2 regions of the Limnobaculum xujianqingii genome follow, and region 1 is predicted to be linked to the other one. Evidence: predicted binding sites of a transcription regulator. Region 1 holds the regulator's gene; the other holds the start of a gene.
What was found. The regulator CRP, encoded in region 1, controls carbon source genes, mostly activating them, when cyclic AMP is high. The targets are predictions, from matches to a motif close to ATGTGANNNNNNTCACAT.
Positions count from the first base shown of each region.

Region 2: a site for CRP is predicted at 5,701-5,718, ahead of rbsD (D-ribose pyranase). Genes of this name have one in related genera too.

Region 1 is NZ_JABMLK010000001.1:2,478,270-2,486,198, reverse strand. Features, by position in the region: gene argD (bifunctional acetylornithine/succinyldiaminopimelate transaminase) at 1-991, shown strand, start outside; gene GOL65_RS11295 (YccS/YhfK family putative transporter) at 1,212-3,296, opposite strand; gene crp (cAMP-activated global transcriptional regulator CRP) at 3,367-3,999, opposite strand; gene GOL65_RS11285 (phosphoribulokinase) at 4,296-5,165, opposite strand; gene GOL65_RS11280 (YheU family protein) at 5,250-5,498, opposite strand; gene GOL65_RS11275 (hydrolase) at 5,495-6,475, opposite strand; gene GOL65_RS11270 (LysE family translocator) at 6,577-7,179, shown strand; gene GOL65_RS11265 (ABC transporter ATP-binding protein) at 7,479-7,929, opposite strand, start outside.
Region 2 is NZ_JABMLK010000002.1:1,382,946-1,390,874, reverse strand. Features, by position in the region: gene rbsR (ribose operon transcriptional repressor RbsR) at 1-749, opposite strand, end outside; gene rbsK (ribokinase) at 754-1,683, opposite strand; gene rbsB (ribose ABC transporter substrate-binding protein RbsB) at 1,767-2,654, opposite strand; gene rbsC (ribose ABC transporter permease) at 2,679-3,647, opposite strand; gene rbsA (ribose ABC transporter ATP-binding protein RbsA) at 3,654-5,159, opposite strand; gene rbsD (D-ribose pyranase) at 5,169-5,588, opposite strand; partial or broken gene GOL65_RS20400 (3-oxoacid CoA-transferase subunit B) at 5,983-6,650, opposite strand; gene atoD (acetate CoA-transferase subunit alpha) at 6,647-7,306, opposite strand; gene GOL65_RS20390 (acetyl-CoA C-acetyltransferase) at 7,320-7,929, opposite strand, start outside.

The DNA.
Region 1 (7,929 bases):
ATTTACCAATGAACCTGCTTTGCGACTGGCCCGGAAACTGATTGATTCAACCTTTGCCGACCGGGTGTTTTTTGCTAACTCTGGTGCTGAAGCCAATGAGGCCGCATTTAAGCTAGCTCGCCGTTATGCCATTACTCGCCATAGCCCTTATAAAACCAAAATTATTGCGTTTAATAATGCCTTCCATGGCCGCACCCTGTTTACCGTTTCCGTTGGTGGACAGCCTAAATACTCTGACGGTTTTGGCCCAAAACCAGCAGATATCGTGCATATTCCTTTTAACGATCTGGATGCTGTTAAAGCCGTTATTGATGACCACACTTGTGCCGTGGTACTGGAACCGGTTCAGGGAGAAGGGGGAATCACCCCGGTTGACGCTGAGTTTCTGCGCGGAGTTAGAGAGCTGTGCGATCAATATAAAGCGCTATTAGTATTTGATGAAGTACAGTCTGGCATGGGTAGAACCGGTTCACTGTTTACCTATATGCAATACGGTATCGTTCCGGATATTTTAACTTCAGCCAAAGCACTGGGTGGTGGTTTCCCTATTAGTGCTATGTTAACCACTGATGAAGTGGCACAAGTAATGGAACCCGGTGTTCATGGCACCACCTATGGCGGTAATCCATTGGCCTGTGCAGTAGCAGAAGCGGCGTTTGATGTGATCAATACCCCGGAAGTACTGTCGGGTGTGCAATCACGCTATGAATACATCGTTACCCGTCTGGAAGAAATTAATCAGCTTTATCATGTATTCACCGACGTTCGCGGCCTTGGCTTGCTAATCGGTGCCGAACTACAGCCTGGTTATCAGGGCATGGCGCGAGAGTTTCTTGCTGCATCAGTAGAAAATGGCCTGATGTTGCTTAATGCCGGCCCTAACGTAATCCGTTTTGCTCCATCTCTGGTTATCCCGGAAAAAGATCTACAACAGGGGATGGATTGCTTTGAAAAAGCGGTAAAACAAATGGTTGAAGCGAAAGGTAACTAGTTGAAACTGAAAATAGTTATGAACTAGCAGAGTTAAACTGAGGGAAAGACGGGCGTGGGGGTCGATTTGGCGTAAGCCAACGAAGTGCCCGTAGCCCGGCTAGGCCCGAAGCACTCCGAAGCTGAGTACATAGCCCTTCCGGCCGAGCACAGTGAAGATATGAATACATAGTGTTTACGGCCGGAATATCCACCGAGGTAAATTTTCAAAAAATTATTAGCTACCCCTCTTCTCTCAATCTCCTCTTCAACCACATTCCATGATGCGGCCTCTGCTGCCACGCTAGTGAAGAAATAGTATGCATTGTCGTAAGGTGTGCCAGTATCCTTTCGATATGTTTCTCCATCGAGATCTCTGATAACTCATCTTTATCATCCCCGGATTCCACAATCGGTAATATGCTGGTATCACCGCTGGGGCCGTCATATTCCAGACGCTGCTGACAAATCTGAATCAGGACTTCACAAGCGTTTAAATACTTCTGTGCCAACGCGGGAACCAGTACATATTGGTCTCGGGCGATGGTTGTTATCGCGTTCAGATGCTCAACCAAAAACTGGCTATGGGTAACCCAAAGACGCATATCGGCCAGATAGCGGGTATTGAATCCCGGTTCCTGCATGGCCTGATTCAATGCGGTAAAAAGCGTATTGTGAGCCTGATTAACTCTCATTCGGGTATAGGCCAGTTCAGCAACATCTGTGCCCATATTAAATATTTGCCGCAGATGCTGTTGATAGGTCTCCAGTGCGTTGTGAGCATTTTTACGTAACAGTGCGCTTTGCCATTGAGGCCACAGCCACAGGCTACTGGCAAATGCCAGCATACAGCCAATAACCGTATCGATAAGACGTGGCAACAGGTAGTTCATACCACTGTTAGAGATAATCTGTAAGGTATAGAGCGCGGTAATGGTGAACCCAATCACCGCCATACCATAATTCTTACGTACTATTAGATAAGAGCAAAATGTCAGTACCAACATCAAAATCAACATCAGGTTCTGAGAGTAGTAGAGATGCAAAATTGCCGCTCCGGCAAGAATACCTATCATGGTGCCCAGTGAGCGGTGCTGAATTCGAATACGGGTCGCGTTATAGCCATTCTGGCTGACCACCATAATGGTCATTAGTATCCAATAAGGCTTGGGTAGATTGAGCGTCAGCCCAATGCCGGCGCCTGCCGCTAATGTGAGGCCAAGGCGTGCGGCATTTTTGAATGCGGCAGATTTAAGGGAACAATAACTTTTTAGCGCCTGCAAAAAAGGAAGACGACTTTGCATCGGCATCAGTGTTCGGTTGTATAGAGGCTTTTGGCGGCTAAGTAAGTGAGCAATACGGCTGAAATGATAATAACAAAAAGTTCCTACCGGATTATCCGGATGCTGTCGGGCAATTTTTGCCAGTGCTGATAACTCAGAATCCATATTGAAAGGCGTTGAACGGCGGTGATAGAGAATATTATCGGCTAATGCCTGCAAACGTTGACTAATGGTCTTTGCATTATGACGAATGATGGCTTCGGCCTGACTCTGTTCAACCAGTTTTTGTACCTCGACTGGCTGGTGCAAACTGACGGTAATGTGTTCCTGCAAATCGAGGGCCACTTGAAACGCCTGAATTAATCGCCGATGACGAGGGTGTTTCAGGTTAGGGATCATATAAATTTGCTGATAAATCAATGAGATGATGTCCATCACTTTCTGTTGTTGTAACAGTAGTGGAGGGAGAGCTTTCTCCGGGTCGGTGTGCTGGGTCAGTAAGCTGTACTTCTCTTCAAAATAACAGGCTAACTGACGGAAAAGCAGGTTAAGTGATTCTCGCATGGGCTGTTCTTGCCAAAGCCGAAACCACAGATGGATAAACAAACCATACCAGACTGTGCCAATGGCAAATAACATGGCTACTCGCCAAACAGGTAAGTTGCCCGCCATACTGAGGGTAAAAATAGCGGTGACTAATGCAGCAGGCATTAACCGACCATAAAGCGGACTAATTTCTGCCGTTACGCCAAATAATAGCGTCAGAATAAGCATGCAGATCGGTAGTGGAACCGACCACAACAGAAGAAACTGCAACAATACACTACTGATAACAAACAACCCGCCGCCAATAGCCAGCCGTTTGAAAAAGTGTTTATGGGGAGTATCCAAACCACCAATACTGCAGCAGGCAGGAACAAGGGAGAGTAAAAAGCCGGTTGCCAGGTCGTCGAGTAGCCAAAACAGCAAGACAGGCAAACAGAGAACTAACGTTTGGCGCAGAGCATAATTGACTTCTGGATGATAAATGACTCGTCGCCACATAGGCCTCCCGGGTAAAGGGAAGCGGATATGGCAACTGGAGGCCCTAAACCTATCCGCTTCTCTTTATTATTTAACGAGTCCCGTAGACAACGATAGTCTTTCCATGAGCGGAGATCAGATTTTGATCTTCCAGCATTTTTAAAATACGTCCTACCGTTTCACGGGAACATCCAACAATTTGACCAATTTCCTGACGGGTGATCTTGATTTGCATTCCGTCTGGATGGGTCATTGCATCCGGTTGTTTAGCCAGATTGAGTAATGTTTGTGCGATACGGCCCGTAACATCAAGGAAGGCAAGGCTTCCTACTTTCTCAGAGGTAACCTGTAAGCGGCTGGCCATCTGAGCGGATAAACGCATTAAAATATCCGGGTTAACTTGAATCAGCTGGCGAAATTTCTTATATGAAATTTCAGCAACTTCACATGCTGTTTTTGCCCTGACCCAGGCACTGCGTTCCTGACCTTCTTCAAACAGGCCAAGTTCTCCGATGAAATCCCCCTGATTGAGATAGGAGAGGATCATCTCTTTACCTTCTTCATCCTTAATCAGAACGGCTACGGCACCCTTTACAATATAGTAAAGAGTTTCTGCTTTTTCACCTTGGTGAATAAGTGTGCTCTTGGATGGATATTTATGAATATGACAATGAGATAAAAACCATTCGAGAGTAGGGTCTGTTTGCGGTTTGCCGAGAACCATTTGTTGTTATCCTCTTTGTAGTCACTGCCTAACACAGCAAAGCGAGAAGCTTGCCGAAAATCTTACCCGCCCCGAAGCATATAACTTGCCAGGTGAGCGCTATTATAGCTGATGTAAAAAAGAATATAGAGGTGTTTGTGGGCTGGTGCCACATCAGCCTGAGCGAACTCTAATTTATCTATTGTACCCACACTATGATTTTAACACAGGTTGAGCCAAGAGTCTCGTGTTGTCTTACTAAAATGAGGGTTAAGCGGCGCTGATTCGGGTTATTCGCCTGTTTTACCCTCATTTCCCTATTCTAATATTCTGCCTTCTAATAGTTGCTGTATTAATGGTGTGATAATTAACTCCATTGCCAGCCCCAATTTTCCTCCCGGAATGACCAGAGTGTTTGTTTGGGAGATAAACGATCCCTGTAACATGACCAGTAAATAGGGAAAATCAATGCCTGTCAGCCCCCTGAAGTGAATAACTACCAGACTTTCGTCCATCGTTGGAATACTCTTCGCAGAAAATGGATCAGAAGTATCAACGGTGGGGACGCGCTGGAAGTTGATATGAGTCCGGGAAAACTGTGGGGTGATGTAATTGATGTAGTCATCCATAGAGCGAACTACGGAATCCAGCACGGCTTCCCGGGAGTGTTCTCGCTCCACCGTGTCGCGGATTAGCTTTTGTATCCATTCCAGGTTAACGATAGGAACTACGCCAACCAGCAGATCGACATGCTGGGCAACATTATGCTTAGCGGTGACGATGCCACCATGCAGTCCTTCATAAAACAGCAAGTCTGTGGTTTCAGGTAACGGTTGCCAGGGAGTAAAGGTACCCGGGGTTTGGTTATAGGGGACCGCTTCATCATAAGTATGCAAGTACTTACGTGTGCGTCCGTTTCCGGTTTTTCCGTATTCAATAAAGCTGTTTTCCAACAGTGCAAAGTCATTGGCCTCGGGGCCAAAATAGCTGATATGGCGACCTTGCTCTCTGGCTTTACGGATTTCCGCATCCATCTCCGGGCGTGTATAGCGATGATATGCATCACCATCAATGCGTGCGGCACTTAAATTTAACTGCTGAAAGATCTTCCTGAAGGCCAGACTGGTGGTAGTAGTACCGGCTCCACTGGAACCAGTAACTGCAATGATTGGATGTTTTGCTGACATTAACCTGATTCCTTAATTTTCATTATTATTACCAGAGCATAGTCGGATTGATGCAGGGCTGTCATAAAATTTTATTCAGATGAATCAATACTCCGGATAAGGTTGTTCTTCCATATCATCACTGAAACGATCTTTGGGCATAATATTGATGGTTTCATGTAGTTCTGACCAAACCAATATGACCTGACCGCTTTTTAGCTGACGCTTAACGTCATCGACTTTCTGCTGTAGTGATCTTTCGTGTTCTCCGTAATCGGTGCCTTCACGCAAAACAAAGGATTCAATAATACTTTCCAGCGTTTCGGGAGCCAGTTGCTGCCACGGGATCATCATTTGTTTTTCTCCAGATAGCGGGTTAACCATTCAGGGATACGATGTTCCAGCCACATCTGTGGCTTTTTCCATGTACCACTGACAAAGCCAACGTGACCGCCGTGTTCCGTTAACTGATATTCAATATTTTCGGGCAGGCTGTTTTTTGCCGGAATCACTTCCGGTGACATAAAGGGATCGTCTTTGGCGTGAATAATCAGCAAAGGAATGCGTACCTGATGCAATACCGGTAGAGCACTGCACTTTTGATAATAATCGGTGGAATCTTTAAATCCATGTAATGGTGCTGTAAGAGCATCATCAAACTCACGAATAGAACGTATATTTTTCAGTGATAAGCCGGGCAGCGGCATAATACCAGGATAGCGAATGAGCTTACGTTTGGTACTTTGCTTAAGTAAACCCAGCAGATAGCGGTGATAAACTCTCGACAGACCTTGCTCTAAACGACGGGAACAGGGACCGAGCATCAGCGGAGCGGAGACAATGACTGCTGCCTCAAGTGGAACTTTGTCACCTTCTTCAGCCAGATAGCAACCTAACATATTGCCACCCAGCGAGTAACCTACTGCGGCAGTAGGTGCTTCTCCCAATGTATCTTGTAACCAGTTGAGAAAAAATCGAGTATCGCTGGTTTCGCCAGAATGATAAGCACGAGGGCTACGGTTAGGTTCACCGCTACAACCGCGAAAATGCATAACGGCCCCCAACCAGCCGTTTTGCCGACAAACCGCCAGCAAACCATGGGCATAAGGGCTATAAAAATTGCCTTCTAAACCATGAAACAATATCAGACGCGGTTTATGTTTGGCCTGATGAGGGTCTTCGCTCCAGGCAACATCAATAAAATCGCCGTCCGGAAGTTCCAGACGCTGCCACACGGGGTCCAGACTAATCTTTCTGCGGATAATCCGGGGTAGCAGAGTTTGTATGTGTGGGTTACCGGTGCCCGGTATGGGCCGAAATTGTGCATCCATAACAAAATTAAATTCACTCTTGGGGACTTGTGCGATCAATATCACACTGCTAGCTTGAATGGAATGATTAAACATCTCTCACTGGTAAAGGGTTATACAGAATGGAGTTAGGCTGGTTTCTTTCTATGTCGATGTTTCTATGGATAGCGGCAGTTACACCGGGTCCAAATAATATGTTACTCACCTCTTCAACTGCTAACTTCGGTTTCACCCGTTCTTTACCGTTGATGTTTGGCATTATGATTGGCATGCAATTGCTGCTGCTGTTAGTTGCCATGGGTGTTGGTACATTGGTAACTGCTTATCCTTCGTTACATCTGGCGCTGAAAATTGCGGGTAGCCTCTACCTGATTTGGCTGGCGTGGAAAATAGCCACTTCTCGTTATGAAAAGCTGGAGACTGAAAAAGGCACAGCACAGCCGGTTCGGTTATATCAGGGGTTACTGTTACAGGCATTAAATCCTAAAGCCTGGTTAATGGGCATTGGCTCGATAGCCAGCTACAGCCTGGCAGGGAGTATGTACAGTGCATCAGTGATAGCCATTAGTATTGCCATGTTTATGGTAAATCTGGTGGCCGGATTTATCTGGATGGGTTTTGGTTCTGCCATTGGTCGTTTGCTGCAAAGTCGCAAATCGTGGGCGATTTTTAATATCACCATGGGTATTTTGACGGCAGGCTGCGTGGTGCTTATCTGGTTGTAGTGAAACCAGAACATTATCAGCAGAGGCGGTGTGTATTGTCGCCTGAAACTGCTATTAAATCAGCTTTGGTGAATATTCCGGCCGTAAAAACGATGTTGCCCAAATCACCTTCGTACTCGGCCGGAAGATCGTTTGTACTCAGCTGTAGAGCGCGCCAGGCCTGGCCGGGTTAGGGGCGCTTCGTTGGCTCACGCCAAGTCGACCCCAACACCCGTCCCTCCCGTCGATTGGCTATCTTAAGGGACTAAACTGAACTGTCAGAGGCGATGTGTATCACCGCATCTGATATTTAACGTTAATCATTCCCCTTGATTAAACACCGCCGTCATCTCTTCCAACTGCTCCTGCAATTCCAGCCAGTTCATCTCGGTTTCTTCCTGAGCTAACTTCACGCTAACCTGCTGTTGCAGCAGTTTTGTCAGTTCGGCTTTTTTATCCGCCTCATAAATAGCGGTATCCGACAGTGCCAGCTCAATATCACTCAACTGTTTTGCCAGCTTATTGAGTTCAATATCCAGTTTGTCGATCTTTTTACGAATGGGCTGAGTTTGAGTGCGGAAGTCTGCTTCACGACGTTTCTGATCTTTACGTGCCTGAGCGCTGTTCGCGGTTGGCTCTTTATCATTCGCTTCCGGTTGCATTTCTTGTTTTTGCAGCTCAACTAACCACTGCTGGTAATCTTCTAAATCACCGTCGAAAGGCTCTACCTTTTTGTCATGAACTAAATAGAGCTCATCGGTAGTGGAACGT
Region 2 (7,929 bases), on a different contig from region 1:
GCCATTGCATCATTGCAGGTAAAAATAGCTTTTGGTGGCTCAGGCAGCGTTAGTAGCTGCTGCATTGCCTCAAGACCACCGGAAAATTCAAAATTACTAAATATCTGATAGGATTCTGGCGCAATCAATCCAGCATTTTCCATCGCCTGCTGATAACCCTGTAAACGACGACGAGCCTGAGTGTTATCTTGTGGTCCGGTAATGCAGGCAATACGATGATAGCCTCGGGAGATAAGATACTCTGTCGCCAGTTTGCCACCGATCAATGAGTTATCCTGAATAGTATCGCAAACGCCGTTAAACGGTGCCCAGTCCATCATCACCACGGGTAAATTAGGATAATGACAAAACAGCACTTCGGAAATCGGGTTTCGGTCATTGCACATCAAAATCAGACCATCAACCCGACGCTGTAACAGGGTTTCCAGACTACTTCCCATTCGTTCAGTATTACCTTCGGTGTTACACAATATCAGGCTGTAGCCACGCTCATAGCAGCTCTCTTCTACTCCCCTGACCACTTCCGCATAGAACGGGTTATTACTGGAGGTCAGGAGCATACCGATAGTGCGTGTCTCTTTAGCCTTCAGGCTACGAGCCACCGCCGAAGGTGAGTAATTAAGTTCAGCAACAGCAGAAAGAATCTTATCCCTGACGGGCTGGCTCACGAAACGATTATTATTAATCACATGAGACACCGTTGAGGTTGAGACTCCCGCCAGACGGGCTACATCTTTCATCGTTGCCAAAACATTACCCCTGTCTGGTTGCTAAAAAAGCATCGATCTCTTTACGCCACGGCACGGAAGGCTGAGCTCCCCGACGCGTTACCGCTATTGCCGCCGCCGCATGACCAAACTTAACCGCCTGATACAGTTCCTGACCTTCAAGCATTGCGGTAATCAAAGCGCCGTTAAAAGTATCACCGGCTGCAATAGTATCAACGGGTTCAACTTTATAGCCTTCAATCAGGCTACCAATGCCATCAATGCTTACCCAGGCGCCACGGCTACCCAGGGTGATAATCACCGTGCGGATGCCTTTCGCATGTAACAAACCAGCAGCTTTATTGGCGTCATCACTGTTAACAATGGTGATGCCCGTTAGTTGCTCCGCTTCTGTTTCATTAGGAGTAATAATGTCGATATTAGCCAACAGTTCGTCCGACAGCTCACGAGCAGGGGCCGGATTCAGAGCAACCAGTGTATCGTTCTGCTTCGCCAGTTTGGCGGCTGCCAGAATGGTTTCCAGTGGTGTTTCCAACTGCATTAGCAGCACATCAGCATCAATAACTTGCTGACGGTATTTATTCAGATAGTCAGGAGTAACCGCTGCGTTAGCACCTGCATCAATAGCAATGACGTTTTCGCCTTTGCCGTTAACAAAAATCATAGCAACACCGGTATTAGTACCGCTGATGCTCTCAATTGGTTGGATATCAATATTATCCAGCGTTAACTGTCGGCACACTTGCTTACCGATATCATCATCACCTACACAGGCAATAAAGGTAATATTGGCACCACTGCGGCCTGCGGCTACAGCCTGATTAGCGCCTTTACCACCAAACGAAATTCGGTAGTCTTTGCCGGTAATCGTTTCACCCGGGCGGGGAAATTCATTCACATTGAGAATGTGGTCTGCATTAATACTTCCCAGCACCACCAGTTTATTCGCTGACATCATCGCCCCCTTGGGAAAGATCACGCGGTAAATGCGATTTTACCGCGTGTACTACATACTGATAACGTTCTGTCTGTACAGACTTATTCAGTGATCAGTTTTAATGCTACCGGGTTGCTTGCTTCTACTTTTTCGCCTTTCAGGATCTTGTCAGCAACCTCAACACCCATGCTACCAATCAGTTCTGGCTGTTGAGCAATAGTTGCGCTCATACGACCACTTTTCACTGCTTTAATACCGTCGTTAGTACCATCAAAGCCAACAATCAGTACATCTTTCTTACCAGCGGTTTGCAGTGCACGCATTGCACCCAATGCCATTTCGTCGTTCTGAGCAAACACAGCCTGAACATCAGCATGAGCAGTCAGCAGGTTTTGCATGACGTTCAAACCTTTAGTACGGTCAAAATCTGCAGGTTGGCTGGCTAGCAGTTTAAATGGATGGTCAGTCATAGATTGCTTAAAGCCTTCACCACGCTCACGAGCGGCAGAAGTTCCGGTGATACCTTCTAACTGAATGACTTTGGCATCATTACCCAATTTCTTGGCGATGAATTCACCAGCCATTTTACCGCCAGCAACGTTATCAGAAGCAACATGGCTGGCAACTTCGCCTTTATTAGCAGCACGGTCCAGAGTGACCACAGGGATCTTAGCTTTGTTAGCCATCAGTACTGCGTTACCCACAGCATCAGAATCCGTTGGGTTGATCAGCAGTAGCTTGGTACCGCGAACGGTCAGATCCTGCACGTTACCTAACTCTTTAGCCGGGTTGTTTTGGGAGTCCAGTACGATCAAGTTGTAGCCTAATTCATCGGCTTTTTTCTGAGCGCCATCCTTCATAGATACGAAGAATGGGTTATTAAGCGTAGAGACTACCAGCGCAATGTTATCCTTCGCCATCGCACCAGCACTGACAGAAAGGGTTAACGCGGTAGCAGAAACTAACATAGCCAGCTTTTTCATATTCATCTTCATTATTCCTGTATAAAAAGGTTATTTACTGCTTCTGTTTTCTACTAATACCGCCAGTAAAATGACGGCGCCTTTCACTATCATTTGGAAGTAAGCAGATACGCCTAATAAGTTGAGCGCATTGCTCAGGAATCCCAGAATCAGAGCACCAATTAATGTACCAGTGATCCGTCCTTTTCCTCCTGCCAGACTGGTTCCCCCCAACACTACCGCAGCAATGGCATCTAATTCATAGCCAAGGCCTGCCGTTGGTTGAGCTGAGGATAAACGTCCAACTTCAATAATGCCTGCCAGCGCGGTTAACATACCGCACAGTGCATACACTATAATTTTAACTCTATCGACACTGATACCCGACAAACGTGTTGCCGACTCATTACCGCCCAGTGCATAAATATAACGTCCCAGACGAGTATGATTCAGTAAGTACCAGGCACCAATAAATACGATAACCATAATCCAGATTGGAGCCGGAATGCCCAATGGGCGGCCTACACCAAACCATTCAAAAGCTTCTGCCGAGTCGGTAAAGCCCAGGTTTATCGGACTACCTTCCGAGTAGACCAGCGTTGCTCCGCGCAGCATTAGCATCATTACCAGCGTAGCAATAAACGCCTGCACTTTGCCTTTAGCTACAATTACACCGGTGATGGTACCAATACCGGCTCCCAGCACCAGTGCGCCCGCCAGAGCAACAAAAACGTTTAGCTCAAGACCAACCAGTGATGCAGCAACGGCACCGGTTAACGCCAGTATTGAACCCACCGACAGGTCAATGCCTGAGGTTAAGATTACCAGCGTCATACCCACGGCAATAATGGCGTTTACCGAAGTCTGTTGCAAAATATTGAACAGGTTATCGATAGTAAAGAAGTTAGGGCTAAGAAACGAAACCACAATGATCAAAACGATCAAAGCAATCAGCGATTTCTGCTCAAGCAACCACTCCTTATTGAAGCGACTGGTTGAAGGTGTTTTTGAGGTATTCACTGTGTCTTACTCCTGCGTAACACCGTACTGTTTGCCGACCGCCGCCGCCATCAGTACTTCTTGTGTTGCCTGTTCAATAGGGAATTCGCCGCTGATACGGCCTTCATGCATAACCAGAATACGATCGCTCATGCCAATAACTTCCGGCATTTCAGAAGAGATTAAGATGATGCTTAATCCTTCGCGTTTGAACTGGTTAATAAGTTGATAGATCTCTTTCTTAGCACCAACATCCACACCGCGCGTTGGCTCATCCAGAATCAGAACGTTTGGACGTGTCATCAGGCCACGGGCAATAGCAATTTTTTGTTGATTACCACCGGACAGCAGGCCAATAGTCTGCATCATCGATGGTGTTTTGATATTGAATAACTTAATGAAATCACTGACCGCCTGCTGTTCTTCAGCGTGCTTTAGTGACCCCCACTGCTTGCTGAAATAGCGCAATGCGGTAAGAGACATATTCTCTTTAACCGACATGCCCAACACCAGACCATCACCTTTGCGATCTTCAGAAATATAGACGATGCCATTTTTCAGGCCATCTTGTGGGCTATGAATTTTTATTGCATGGCCATCAAGAACCACACTGCCGGAACTATGAGGCAGCGCACCATAAATCATTTTCATTAATTCGGTACGACCAGCACCCATCAGGCCGGAAACACCGAGAATTTCACTGCGATAAAGATCGAAGCTGACATCGTGGACGCCTTTACCGGAAAGATTTTTCACCTGTAAACGCAAACTACCGCGAGGCTGATCCAGACGAGGGTAGAGATCCTCAAGACGACGACCCACCATCATTTCAATCAATCGGTCTTCATCTAAATCCGCTACCGGGCGTTCGCCAATGAAAGCACCATCGCGCAGCACTGTCACATCATCACAAATCTCAAAGATCTCTTTCAGACGATGGGAAATATAAACAATGCCGCAGCCCTGAGCCCGCAACTCGTTAATCACATTAAACAACGAGGCGGTTTCGGTATCGGTTAATGCATCTGTCGGTTCGTCCATAATAATAACTTTGGACTCAAAGCTCAGCACTTTGGCGATTTCCACCATTTGCTGATCGCCAATAGACAGTTCACTAACCAGACGGCGACTGCTGTAGTCGACATTTAAGCGACGCAGCAGACGATCGGCTTCCGCATAGGTTTTCTTCCAGTCGATACGGCCAATAGCGTTAACAAATTCCCGCCCAAGAAAGATATTTTCAGCGATGCTCAGCTGTGGAATCAGGTTTAATTCCTGATGGATAATACCAATTCCCGCTTCCTGAGAGGCTTTAGGACCAGTGAAGGCCACTTCTTTACCGAGGTATTCGATAGTTCCGGCATCTTTGGTGTAAATACCGGTCAGTACCTTCATCAGAGTGGATTTGCCCGCACCGTTTTCTCCCAGCAAGGCCATCACTTTGCCGGGATAAACGCTAAGACTGGCACCGGATAGCGCTTTCACGCCGGGAAAGGATTTATCGATACCGTTAAGTTTAAGCAGAGGTTGCATAGGAGTACCTCAAAACACAACGCCGGAGCACAGAATAATATTAGCGTAAGGGGAACATTCGCCCGTACGTACAATGGCCCGGCTGTTATGGGATAAAGCCTTAAACTGTTCGTGGGAGACATACTCCAACGCAATAACATTGCCCTGACGCTGTTCCAGCTGTTTAAGACGGGTCAGCAATTCTTGATGAATATGCTGGTTTTTTTCTTTGATTTCACTGGCAATAATCGCTTTTTCGACCTGCATTTCATCCGTTACGGTATCAAATACCTGTAAGAATGAAGGCACACCGAGCGTCAGTGCTAAATCAATGCGCTCAACAGATGCAGGAATAGGTAAACCCGCATCGCCGATAGTCAGCGTATCGGTGTGCCCTAACTGCGAAATCACGGAAGAGAGCATGGAGTTAAGCAGCTTACCTTTTTTCATTTATCCCACCTTCTGTTGAACTGGTTTGGCGGTTTTACCGTCATCGAAACGTTTCGTTGTTATCGGGAGTATTAGAAAAATTGTCGGCGAAAGCAAAAGGATTTTGGAAAATTTGTGACCTTCATCGAAACGTTTCGATTTATCGTCAGTGCCTGATGTAGCTGAAACGGTTAAGTCTGAATTGAGTCATTTCACCCCAATTTCAGGATTACCAGAAGTATAGTTGGATAATTTATATTCAGAGCTTAAAAAAGAGTGGTCGGGCTTATCACTCTGTTTATCGCACGAAAGATTTGAAAAAAGTACCATCCGACTACGCAGGAGGAGAAGCTTTTGCCGGATGGTACAAAGGGGTAATCAAGGAGTTAGTTTGTTAGCTGTCTTATTATAATCCTCAGGCAGTGAGAGGCTCTCCCACCGCAATCTGTTTGAGCTGTTCATCTATAACAAACTCAGCATCTGTTCTTGCCGTAATCTCTTCAATGGATACTCCCGGAGCATGTTCGGTTAGTACCAACTTTCCGTCTTTGAAGCGAAATACGGCTAGCTCGGTGACAATCATCGATACACAATTTTCAGCAGTTAACGGCAATGCGCATTGCTTAAGAATTTTTGCTGCACCATTTTTTGCATTGTGTTCCATGGCAACAATAACTTTGCGAGCCCCGGTAACTAAGTCCATCGCCCCCCCATACCGGGTACCATCTTGCCCGGTATCATCCAGTTAGCCAGATTGCCTTTTTGATCGACTTCCAGTCCCCCCAAAACACAAGCATCAACATGACCACCGCGGATCAGGGCAAAAGAAAAGGAGCTGTCAAAAGTGGAGCCTCCGGAAATAATTCCGCATGGCTGACCGCCCGCATTCGCTAAATCAGGATCGGGATTAGCTTCATCCGCCGGACAAATACCTAAAAACCCGTTTTCCGATTGCAGAACAATATCCACATCATCAGGCAGATAATGAGCCACCAGCGTAGGTAAACCGATACCCAGATTCACGATGTCACCGTCTTTTAGCTCTTGTGCCACGCGACGGGCAATAAACTCTTTCGGACTCATGACGCATCTCCTTTTATCAGGCCACTGACTAACATGCCGGGTGTCATCACCATGTCCGGATCAAGATCGCCGACATTAACCAGTTCCTCGACCTCAGCAAATACCTGCTCTGCCGCCAGCGCAATAATCGGATTAAAGTTTCTGGCTGAACGTCGATAGTAGAGGTTGCCCGCCGTATCGCCGCGTTTGGCATGAATAACCGCCAGATCGGCTTTCAACGGCATCTCCAACAGATAGTCGCGACCGTCAATGGTCATACGCTGCTTACCCTGCTCCACAACAGTTCCAACTCCGGTTGGCGTCAGAAAACCACCTAATCCGGAACCACCAGCACGAATACGCTCCACCAGTGTTCCCTGTGGTACTAACTCAACTTCCATCTCCCCTGCCATCATTTGGCGACCGGTTTCCGGGTTTAACCCAATATGTGAGGCGATCACTTTTTTTACGCGCCCCGCCGCAATCAGAGGAGCGACGCCGATACCCGGAATCGCGGTATCATTACCAATCAGCGTTAGGTCTTTTATGCCCGATTCAAACAGCATTCTCATAATGGTTGGCGGAGTACCACTGCCCATAAAACCGCCAAACATCACGCTCATGCCATCACGGAAATGGCGGGTAACATCATCCTTGCTCATCACTTTGGATTTCATTGCCCTTCTCCTTTTATATCCGTTCGACAATGACAGAAACGCCCTGCCCGCCACCAACACATAGGGTTGCCAGTCCGAAGGTTTTATCTTGTGCCTGTAATGCATGCAGAAGCGTCACCAGAATACGAGCACCAGAGGCCCCAATTGGATGCCCCAGCGCAATAGCTCCGCCATTCACGTTGGTTTTTTCGGCGTCAAAGCATAACTCTCTGCCAACCGCGATAAACTGTGCGGCAAAAGCCTCGTTCGCTTCGATCAGATCAATATCAGACACACTCAGGCGCGCTTTTTCCAGCGCCCTTAGCGTTGCCGGAACGGGACCCATCCCCATAAATGCAGGGTCAACACCACCGGAGCCATAACCGCGAATACGTGCCATTGGTTTTAAACCGAGCGCTTTTGCTTTTTCGCCACTCATCACAATCAACGCTGCGGCACCATCATTAATACCAGAGGCATTACCAGCAGTTACACTACCATCAGCTTTAAATGCCGGGCGTAATTTTGCTAATGCTTCTGCTGATGCATCAGCCCGTGCGTATTCATCCTGCTCAAACAGGATTTCAGCTTTCTTCTGTCGGATCGTAACCGGGGTAATTTCTTTAACAAAGGCACCACGATTA